DNA from 3 places in the Pantoea sp. SGAir0175 genome. Region 3 is predicted to be linked to each of the others. Evidence: riboswitches for the same ligand, from Rfam matches in the RefSeq annotation. Region 3 holds a riboswitch; each other region holds the start of a gene.
What was found. Region 3 has a riboswitch for thiamine pyrophosphate ahead of C1N56_RS22585 (FAD-dependent oxidoreductase). Riboswitches for the same ligand answer to the same signal wherever they lie in the genome.
Positions count from the first base shown of each region.

Region 1: it holds a riboswitch for thiamine pyrophosphate, as region 3 does, so the genes downstream of both, thiB (thiamine ABC transporter substrate binding subunit) here and C1N56_RS22585 (FAD-dependent oxidoreductase) in region 3, are expected to answer to the same signal.
Region 2: it holds a riboswitch for thiamine pyrophosphate, as region 3 does, so the genes downstream of both, thiM (hydroxyethylthiazole kinase) here and C1N56_RS22585 (FAD-dependent oxidoreductase) in region 3, are expected to answer to the same signal.

Region 1 covers NZ_CP028081.1:3,412,888-3,416,157, forward strand. The annotation lists gene sgrR (HTH-type transcriptional regulator SgrR) at 1-1,094, shown strand, start outside; TPP riboswitch at 1,165-1,258, shown strand; gene thiB (thiamine ABC transporter substrate binding subunit) at 1,305-2,291, shown strand; gene thiP (thiamine/thiamine pyrophosphate ABC transporter permease ThiP) at 2,267-3,270, shown strand, end outside.
Region 2 covers NZ_CP028081.1:1,560,326-1,563,595, forward strand. The annotation lists gene ahpF (alkyl hydroperoxide reductase subunit F) at 1-888, shown strand, start outside; gene C1N56_RS07120 (hypothetical protein) at 941-1,138, opposite strand; TPP riboswitch at 1,484-1,580, shown strand; gene thiM (hydroxyethylthiazole kinase) at 1,614-2,399, shown strand; gene thiD (bifunctional hydroxymethylpyrimidine kinase/phosphomethylpyrimidine kinase) at 2,396-3,196, shown strand.
Region 3 covers NZ_CP028082.1:694,775-698,044, forward strand. The annotation lists gene C1N56_RS22570 (pirin family protein) at 1-188, shown strand, start outside; gene C1N56_RS22575 (glycine zipper 2TM domain-containing protein) at 442-651, shown strand; gene C1N56_RS22580 (6,7-dimethyl-8-ribityllumazine synthase) at 807-1,244, opposite strand; TPP riboswitch at 1,410-1,529, shown strand; gene C1N56_RS22585 (FAD-dependent oxidoreductase) at 1,657-2,601, shown strand; gene thiS (sulfur carrier protein ThiS) at 2,585-2,782, shown strand; gene C1N56_RS22595 (thiazole synthase) at 2,786-3,270, shown strand, end outside.

The DNA.
Region 1 (3,270 bases), on a different contig from region 3:
TTCATCATGGCCGCGAGCTGGAGATGGAGGATGTCATCGCCTCGCTGGACCGGGTGCGCAGCCAGCCGCTGTTTTCGCACATCGACCAGTTGCACTCGCCGGCACCGTGGACGCTGGATATCCATCTCAGCCAGCCGGACTGCTGGCTGCCGTGGCTGCTGGCCAGCGTCAGCGCCATGATTCTGCCGCGTGAATGGCCGACACTGCGCCACTTCGCCCGTCAGCCCATTGGCACCGGTCCGTACAGCGTGGTGCGCAATCAGCAAACCCAGCTGAAAATCGCCGCGTTTGATGACTACTTCGGCTACCGCGCGCTGATTGATGATGTCTCGATCTGGGTGCTGCCGGAGATCAGCGATGAGCTGGTCTACGCCGGTGTAAAACTGGAAGGCGAAAACGACGACGAAAAATCGGAAGAGAGTCGTCTCGAAGAGGGCTGCTATTTTCTGCTGTTCGATCAGCGCTCTGAACGCGGGCGCGATGCCGGTTTCCGCCGCTGGGTGAGCGATCTGCTTAACCCTATCGCGCTGCTCAATCATGCCGGCGTCGGCTATCAGCGCTACTGGTTCCCGGCTTATGGCCTGCTGCCGCGCTGGCACCATCGGCGCGATATCACCCCAGCCCACAAGCCCGACGGCGTGACCCAGCTGACGCTCAGCTGGTACAGCCACCATGTCGAACACGAGGGCATCGCCAATGCGCTGCGGCCGCTGCTGGCGCAGCAGGGCGTCGAGCTGATTACCCGCGAAGTGAGCTACGAAAGCTGGTTCGACGGCGCGGGCGAGAGTGACATCTGGCTGGGCAGCGTCAACTTTACCCTGCCGCTCGACTACGCCCTGTTCGCTCAGCTCTACGAGCTACCGCTGATGCATCACTGTATCCCGCTGGACTGGCAGGCCGACGCCGCGCGCTGGCGAGAGAAAGCGCTGCCGCTAGCGGAGTGGAGCAAACAGCTGGTAAACAGCGACTATCTGCATCCGCTGTTTCATCACTGGCTGCTGCTGGAGGGCCAGCGCAGCATGCGTGGCGTGCGGCTGAACACGCTCGGCTGGTTTGACTTCAAGTCCGCCTGGTTCGCCCCGCCGGAGCTGTAAAAAGGGCAGCATCGGACAACACGACCAGCAGGTGAACCTTTCGCGTTGTCCTGTAAATGTCTAGAATATGTCGTTCTCAACGGGGTGCCGGTTAACTGGCTGAGAGAGACCCGTCGAACCTGATCCGGCTCGTACCGGCGTAGGGATTTGAGATGCTCCGCCCTCAGATCCTTTGCGACGCAACCTTACCTTCTCCTTAAGGAACGCAAAGTGTTAAATAAAGTTCTGCCCCTGTTGCTGCTGATCGCGGCGCCGGCTCTGGCGGCCAAACCCGTCCTCACCGTGTATACCTACGACTCGTTCGCCGCCGACTGGGGCCCCGGTCCGGCAGTGAAAAAAGCCTTTGAGGCCCGGTGCGGCTGTGAGCTGAACTATGTGGCGCTGGAGGATGGCGTATCGCTGCTTAATCGCCTGCGCATGGAAGGAAAGAACAGCAAGGCCGACGTGGTGCTGGGGCTGGACAATAACCTGATTCAGGCGGCGGAAAAAACCGGCCTGTTCAGCAAAAGTACGGTGGATACCCGCGGGCTACAACTGCCGGACGGCTGGCACAATGACACTTTTATCCCGTTTGATTACGGCTACTTCGCGTTCGTTTACGACAAAAACAAGCTGAAGAATCCGCCGCACAGCCTGAAGGAGCTGGTCGAAAGCCCGGAAAAATGGCGGGTGATTTATGAAGACCCGCGCACCAGCACGCCGGGGCTCGGTCTGCTGCTGTGGATGCAGAAAGTGTACGGCGATGACGCGCCGGCGGCCTGGCAGAAGCTGGCCAGCAAAACCGTGACCGTCACCAAAGGCTGGAGCGAAGCTTATGGTCTGTTCCTCAAAGGCGAAAGCGATCTGGTGCTGAGCTATACCACCTCGCCGGCTTATCACATTATTGAAGAGAAAAAGGATAACTACGCCGCCGCGCCGTTCAGCGAAGGCCACTATCTGCAGGTAGAAGTGGGCGCGCAGCTCGCCAGCAGCAAACAGCCGCAGCTGGCGCAGCAGTTCATGCAGTTTATGGTGTCGCCAGCGTTTCAGAGCACCATTCCCACCGGCAACTGGATGTATCCGGTGATCAAAAGCGATTTGCCCGCCGGTTATCAGGCGTTACCGGTGCCCGCGAATGCGCTGCAATACACCCCGACAGAGGTGGCTGACCATCGCGCGGCGTGGATTAGCGCGTGGCAGCGCGCCGTCAGCCGCTGATGCCCGGCTGGCTGCTGCCCGGCGCGTTCAGCGCGCTGCTCTTGTGTGCGGTCGCGCTGCTGGCGCTCGGTGCCCTGCTGCTGACTGCGCCGGCCACCGACTGGCGCGCACTGCTCAGCGATAGCTATCTGCACCATGTGCTGGCGTTTTCCTTTGAGCAGGCGCTGCTATCAGCGCTGCTTTCGGTGCTGCCGGCCATTCTGCTGGCCCGCGCGCTTTATCGCCGCCGCTTTAGCGGCCGCACGCTGCTGCTGCGCCTGTGCGCCATGACGCTGGTGCTGCCGGTGCTGGTCGCCGTATTCGGTCTGCTGAGCGTCTATGGGCGCAGCGGCTGGCTGGCGCAGCTGTGTGCCACAGTCGGTATCGACTATCACTTCTCGCCCTATGGCCTGCAGGGTATTTTGCTGGCGCACGTGTTCTTTAATCTGCCACTGGCGACGCGCATGCTGCTGCAGGCGCTGGAGAGCATTCCCGGCGAGCAGCGCCAGCTGGCGGCGCAGCTCGGTCTGCGCGGCTGGTCGCTGTTTCGCCTGCTGGAGTGGCCGTGGCTGCGCCGTCCGCTGCTGCCAACGGCGGCGCTGATCTTTATGCTGTGCTTCGCCAGTTTTGCCACCGTGCTGGCACTGGGCGGCGGTCCGCAGGCCACCACGCTGGAGCTGGCCATTTATCAGGCGCTTAGCTTTGATTACGATCCTGGCCGCGCCGCGCTGCTGGCACTGCTGCAGCTCGGCTGCTGTCTGCTGCTGGTGCTGCTCAGCCAGCGCTTCAGTAAAGCGATTCCGGCCGGTAGCCAGACGGTGCGCGGCTGGCGCGATCCGCAGGATTCCTGGCGCGCACGCGTCGCGGATACGCTGCTGATTACGCTGGCGCTGCTGTTACTGCTGCCACCGCTGGCGGCGGTGCTGGTCGACGGCTTACGCGGCGGCATTGCCGGCGCGCTGCAACAGCCCGCGCTATGGCAGGCCACATGGACGTCGCT
Region 2 (3,270 bases), on a different contig from region 3:
GCCATCTACTCGGCGCGTAAAGGTATTCGTACCGGCCTGATGGGCGAGCGCTTTGGCGGCCAGGTGCTGGACACCGTTGACATTGAAAACTACATCTCCGTGCCGAAAACCGAAGGGGCGAAGCTCGCCGGTTCCCTGCGTGCGCACGTTGATGACTATGACGTTGACGTGATCGACACCCAGAGCGCCATCAAGCTGATTCCGGCAGCGAAAGAGGGCGGTCTGCACGCCATCGAAACCGCTTCCGGCGCAGTGCTGAAATCACGCAGCATCATCATTGCTACCGGCGCACGCTGGCGCAACATGGACGTTCCGGGCGAAGAGCAGTATCGCACCAAAGGTGTAACCTACTGCCCGCACTGTGACGGCCCGCTGTTTAAAGGCAAACGCACGGCGGTGATCGGCGGCGGTAACTCCGGCGTTGAAGCGGCCATCGACCTGGCCGGTATTGTCGAGCACGTTACGCTGCTGGAGTTCGCCAGCGAAATGCGCGCCGATAAAGTGCTGCAGGATAAACTGCGCAGCCTGAAAAACGTCGATGTGATCCTCAACGCGCAGACTACCGAAGTGAAAGGCGACGGCAGTAAAGTTACCGGTCTGACCTACATTGACCGCAATAACCAGACCAGCCACGAACTGGCGCTGAGCGGTATTTTCGTACAGATCGGTCTGCTGCCCAACACCAACTGGCTGGAAGGCGCGGTAGAGCGCAACCGCATGGGCGAGATCCTGATCGACGCCAAAGGCGAAACCAGCCTGAAAGGCGTATTTGCCGCCGGCGACTGCACCACGGTGCCGTACAAGCAGATCATCATTGCCAGCGGGGAAGGGGCCAAAGCGTCACTGAGCGCGTTTGATTACCTGATCCGCACCAAACCGGCTGAATAAGTTTTGCGATAGCCACGCAAGCGCCCTGCAACCTGTGTTGCGGGGCTTTTTTTTATCCCAGCCAGCGACGCGCCTGTTCATCGCTGATATCGCGATAATAAATTTTATGGATGCGCTCGCCGCAGCGTTTGCATTCGGCTTCGAGGTACGTGGAGTACCGGTAACGGCCGCCGGGTGCAACGGCGCCTTGACGGGAAATGGTGATATTGTGCCAGTGATGCGCGTGCGGAAGAAAACTGAATAAAGTCATTAGCGATTCCGGGTGAAGGTGAAACAGCGGTCTTCAAATCCGGAAGGGAATTAGGCCGTGTTACGCCGCCGGCCGGTTTGATATTAATCAAGTTGCGCGCTTTCTTCTGTTTATTTCCCGCATACTGCCCCGGCAGATTAAATTAACTATCCTGATGAATTTTAGGGCTTTTGGGAAAATTGATCTCCGTCGAATTGTTTATATTTTCCTGATGATCAAAAAATTATGAAAATTGATGGCGCACGTATTTTTGCTTATCGTTGTCCGGCAAAAAAAGTGCCCCTGCCGCAGGATTTACAACTTTAAGCTGACCCTTTATGCTGTGAAGGCACGTCTGACACGGACGTGCATGACTCGGGGTGCCCTTCTTTGTGAAGGCTGAGAAATACCCGTAATACCTGATCTGGATAATGCCAGCGTAGGGAAGTCAGATGCCTGACCGCATTCGCCTTCCTGATTGCCGGTTGGGAGCCTTATGACACAGCCTGACCCTCTTTCCCCGGCGCAACTCGCGCACTCTCTGCAACTGCTGCGGCAGCAGGCACCGCTGGTGCACTGTATGACTAACGACGTGGTGCAAACTTTTACTGCCAACGTGCTGCTGGCACTGCAGGCTTCGCCCGCGATGGTGATTGATGGCGATGAAGCGGCGCAGTTTGCCGGTTTTGCCGATGCACTGCTGATTAACGTTGGCACCTTAACCCGCGAGCGTCGTGATGCGATGCTGGCGGCGGTACAGGCCGCTAACCAGGCCGGCACACCGTGGACGCTCGATCCGGTGGCGGTAGGCGCGCTAACCCTGCGTACGGAATTCTGTCAGCAGCTGCTGAGCCTGCGACCGGCGGCCATTCGCGGCAACGCTTCAGAGATTCTCGCCTTAGCCCACCAGGCCACGGGCGGACGCGGCGTGGATAGCGTGCATCAGGCCGATGCCGCACTGAACGCCGCGCAGCAGCTGGCGCAACGCTGCAAGACTATCGTCGCGGTAACCGGCGAAGTCGATTACGTCACCGATGGCCGCCAGACGCTGGCAATTCCCGGCGGCAGCCCGCTGATGACGCGCGTGGTCGGCACCGGTTGTGCGCTATCCGCCGTCGTCGCGGCGTGCAGCAGCCTGCCGGGCGAGCGCATCCAGCACGTGGCAGCGGCCTGCCGCGTAATGTCACTGGCGGGAGACCAGGCCGCGCGCAGCGTGGCAGGGCCGGGCAGCTTCGTCGCCGCTTTTCTCGATGCGCTGTGGACGCTGGAGGTGGCGGCATGAAACGCATTAATGCCCTGACTATTGCCGGCACCGATCCCAGCGGCGGCGCAGGTATCCAGGCCGATCTGAAAGCGTTTTCCGCGCTCGGCGCGTACGGCACCAGCGTGATTACCGCGCTGGTGGCACAGAACACCCGCGGCGTGCAGTCGGTGTATCGCATCGAACCGGCATTTGTTGCGGCGCAGCTCGACTCGGTGCTGAACGACGTGCGCATTGACGCCGCGAAAATCGGTATGCTGGCGGAGACGGCGATCGTCGAGGTGGTGGCAGAGAAGCTGAAACGCGCCAGCCTGCCGTTTGTGGTGCTGGATACGGTGATGATTGCCAAAAGCGGCGATGCGCTGCTGTCGCCCGATGCGGTAGCCAGCATTCGTGAACGGCTGCTGCCGCAGGTATCGCTGATCACACCCAATCTGCCGGAAGCCGCGGCGCTGCTGGGTTGCCGCATGGCGCAGGACGAGGCGACTATGCTGCAGCAGGGCGATGCGCTGCTGGAGCTGGGCTGTGAAGCGGTGCTGATGAAGGGCGGTCATCTCAGCGATGCGGAAAGCCCGGACTGGCTGATCACCCGCGCCGGCCGCCAGCGCTTTACCGCGCCGCGCGTTAACACCCGTCATACGCACGGCACCGGCTGCACGTTGTCGGCGGCGCTGGCGGCATTGCGACCGCGCCATGCGGACTGGGCGGGCACCGTAGCGGAGGCCAAGGCCTGGCTGCAGCAGGCGCTGCTGCACGCCGATTCGCTGGAGGTCGGCCACGGCATTGGGCCGGTGCATCATTTCCATCAGTGGTGGTAGGGCGTAACGCCAGATTGCCGTTTTTTCACTGCGTATCCGTCTGAAAAATGGAGTCAGCAATTTGCCAGCCTGGC
Region 3 (3,270 bases):
TGGCTAACGATCGCTATGCTTACATTCATGTGGCGCGCGGCAGCATTGAAGTGAATGGCGTGAGCTTTAAAGCCGGCGATGGCGCGCGCGTACGCAATGAGACGGCGCTGCAGTTCGCTAACGGTAACAACGCTGAAGTGCTGGTGTTTGATTTACGACCAGTAGAAGTTAATCATCCGCAGCGTTAATTCATTACGCGGTAAGTCAGCGAGGCATGGCGTGAACCTTCACGCCATGCCTTTTTATTTGGCTTAAGGTACGAATAATAACCAGCACCTGACAGGTCCGGCATAAAATAGGAATTTTTACCTTCCACAAAAATGCAAAGCCCCTTAAATTTGCCTCCAGGATAAGCACGCTACGCCAGGTATTTGGCGGCTAAACAACAAACAAAGTTAACACTATTACATTCCATTAGAATTAATGGTAATGAGGATTTTGATGGTTTTAAAACGCAGCTTTAATATCGCAGTGGTATTGGTTCTAGCCTTTTCTGTAACGGCTTGTGGCATGTCTCATCGTGGCCGCAACACCGCCATTGGCGCCGGTGTGGGTGCGGTGGGCGGCGCTGTTCTGACCGGTGGCAGCACCTTCGGTACCCTCGGCGGCGCGGCTATCGGCGGCCTGATTGGTCACGAAGTCAGCCGTTAATTTTACCGGTACTCAGGATTTCGCCAGCGGGAATGCTGGCGAAATCATTTCACTTCATCACCCGCCGTCAATAGCCCCGCGTTGAAATATTCATCGGCCAGAAATTTCTTTATTTAATCCGGCCATCAATTATTACCGCTACCGCTTAAAAAATATTAATCGATCTGTAGCTGATGAATCATCAGAGCGGCGCGTGCGGCTTCTTTGCCTTTTTTAATAAAATGTTCGGTATAAAACGCTTCAATCGCGTCGACCGGCTGAAAATTGTGCGGAGTGAGTGACACCGAAAACACCGGAACATTGGTGGCGAGCTGCACATTCATCAGGCCATCGACGACGGCCTGCGCGACAAAGTCATGACGATAGATGCCACCGTCGACCACCAGCGCGGCGCAGACAATCGCATCAAATTTGCCGGTTTCGGCCAGGCGTTTAGCCAGCAGCGGCATTTCAAACGCGCCGGGTACGTCATAGCTTGTTAATGTATTTTCGACGCCTTGTTCTGCCAGTTCCTGCTCAAAGCCCACCAGCGCGTTGTTCACGATCGCCTGATGCCATCCTGCTTTAATAAAAGCCACCCGAAACTTATTCATAATGCTTCCATGATTAGCTGAAAAATTTATAAGTGAATAATAAAAAAGTCTTTTTTATCATCTACCCGCTATCCGTCTGGTATACCATATGTTGCAATTTTGATCCACAACGCGGGCAGTTCGGTTAACATGCTGCTTGACGCCAGCCAGCGCCTGCAATACAAATAGACGCGTCGGGGGAGTCTCGCCTGAGAGACTGAGAGGCTAATAGCGCACTGCGCGGCTTAGCGACCCTTTGAACCTGACCCAGTTGATACTGGCGTAGGAAGACTGACGGCTTCATGTGCAAAGCCGTCTGGCGCAAAGGCGAGCCCGATCGCTGGCGTCGATTCCCTTCACCTGTATCTGCGGGTCTCAGTTATCACTGAGAGGCCGATGTGAATTTCCCAGATTATTTACCGGATCGTTGTTCATGAGCCGCTGGAGCGTGCTCGGTAGCGGTGTGTCCGGGCTTTGTGTTGCCACGCTGCTGGCTGAGCGCGGCGAAACCGTCGAGGTCATTGATGATGAAGCGCGTCAGCCTGCCTCGTGGTTTGCCGGTGGCATGCTGGCGCCGTGGTGTGAAGCAGAAAGCGCGCCAGCCGACGTAATTACCCTCGGCCAGCATGCTGCGGCATGGTGGCAAACGCGCGTCAGCAGCGTGGTGCATCAGGGTACGTTAGTGCTGGCACCGCCGCGTGATAACCCGGAGTTAAACCGCTTCGCGCGCATGACGACGGCGCATCAATGGGTTGATCCGGCGTCGCTTGAACCGGCGCTGGAAAACCGGTTTGCGCGCGGACTGTTTTTCCCGCGCGAAGCACATCTCGATCCGCGCCGTGCGCTGGCTGAACTGCGTGACAAACTGCTGCAGCGCGGCGTCCGCTTTGATGCGCGCCAGCCATCGGGCCGGATCATCGACTGTCGCGGTATCCATGCCAGAGCGCAGCTCTCCGGCCTGCGCGCGGTGCGTGGGGAAATGCTGATCCTGCAGAGTCATGAGGTGTCATTTTCCCGGCCGATTCGTCTGCTCCATCCGCGTTTTCCCTGTTATCTGGTGCCGCGTCGCGACGGCCACTTCATGCTCGGCGCCACCATGATCGAAAGCGACGATGCCAGCGCTATCAGCGCGCGCGCCATGATGGAACTGCTCAGCGCGGCCTACACCCTGCACCCGGCGCTGGCGGAAGCGCGCGTCATCGAAAGCGGCAGCGGTCTGCGTCCGGCATGGCCGGCTAATCTGCCGGAAATCCACTATCACAACGGTATTTTTTATCTTAACGGCATGTATCGTCACGGTTTTCTGCTGGCACCAATGATGGCAGAACAGCTGATGCAGCGCCTGTCCGGGGAGGTTAGCCATGAATATTCAGCTTAACGGCCGCACCATCAGCACTGAGGCCAGCAGCCTCAGCGAATTGCTGATCGAACAGCAAATCGATGCGGTCTGTGTTGCCACCGCCTGCAATGGCGATTTTGTGCCGAAAAGTCAGTATGCCAGCCTGCAGTTGCAGGAAGGCTGGCAGCTGGAAGTCCTGTCACCGATGCAGGGAGGCTGAGCGATGTTTTACGATTTTACACCGCAGTCACGCTTGCTGCTCGGCACCGCAGGCTACCCTTCACCGGCGATTTTGCAGCAGGCGATCGCCGCATCCGGCAGTGAAATTATCACTGTCAGCCTGCGCCGCGAAGGCACGGCGGGCGCGGCTTTTCGCGAGCTGCTGACGGGCCTGAATGTGCGCGTGCTGCCCAATACCGCTGGCTGCCACACGGTCAAAGAGGCCGTCACCACCGCGCACATGGCGCGCGAGTTGTTTAACACGCCGTGGATCAAGCTGGAAGTGATTGGTCATGCCGACACGCTGCAGCCCGATCCGTTCGCGCTGGTCGAAGCGGCACGCATTCTGTGCGCCGACGGCTTCCAGGTGTTTCCCTACACCACGGAGGATCTGATAGTCGGTGAAAAACTGCTGGCCGCCGGCTGTGAACTGCTGATGCCGTGGGGCGCGCCCATCGGCTCCGGCCAGGGACTGCGAAATATTGACGG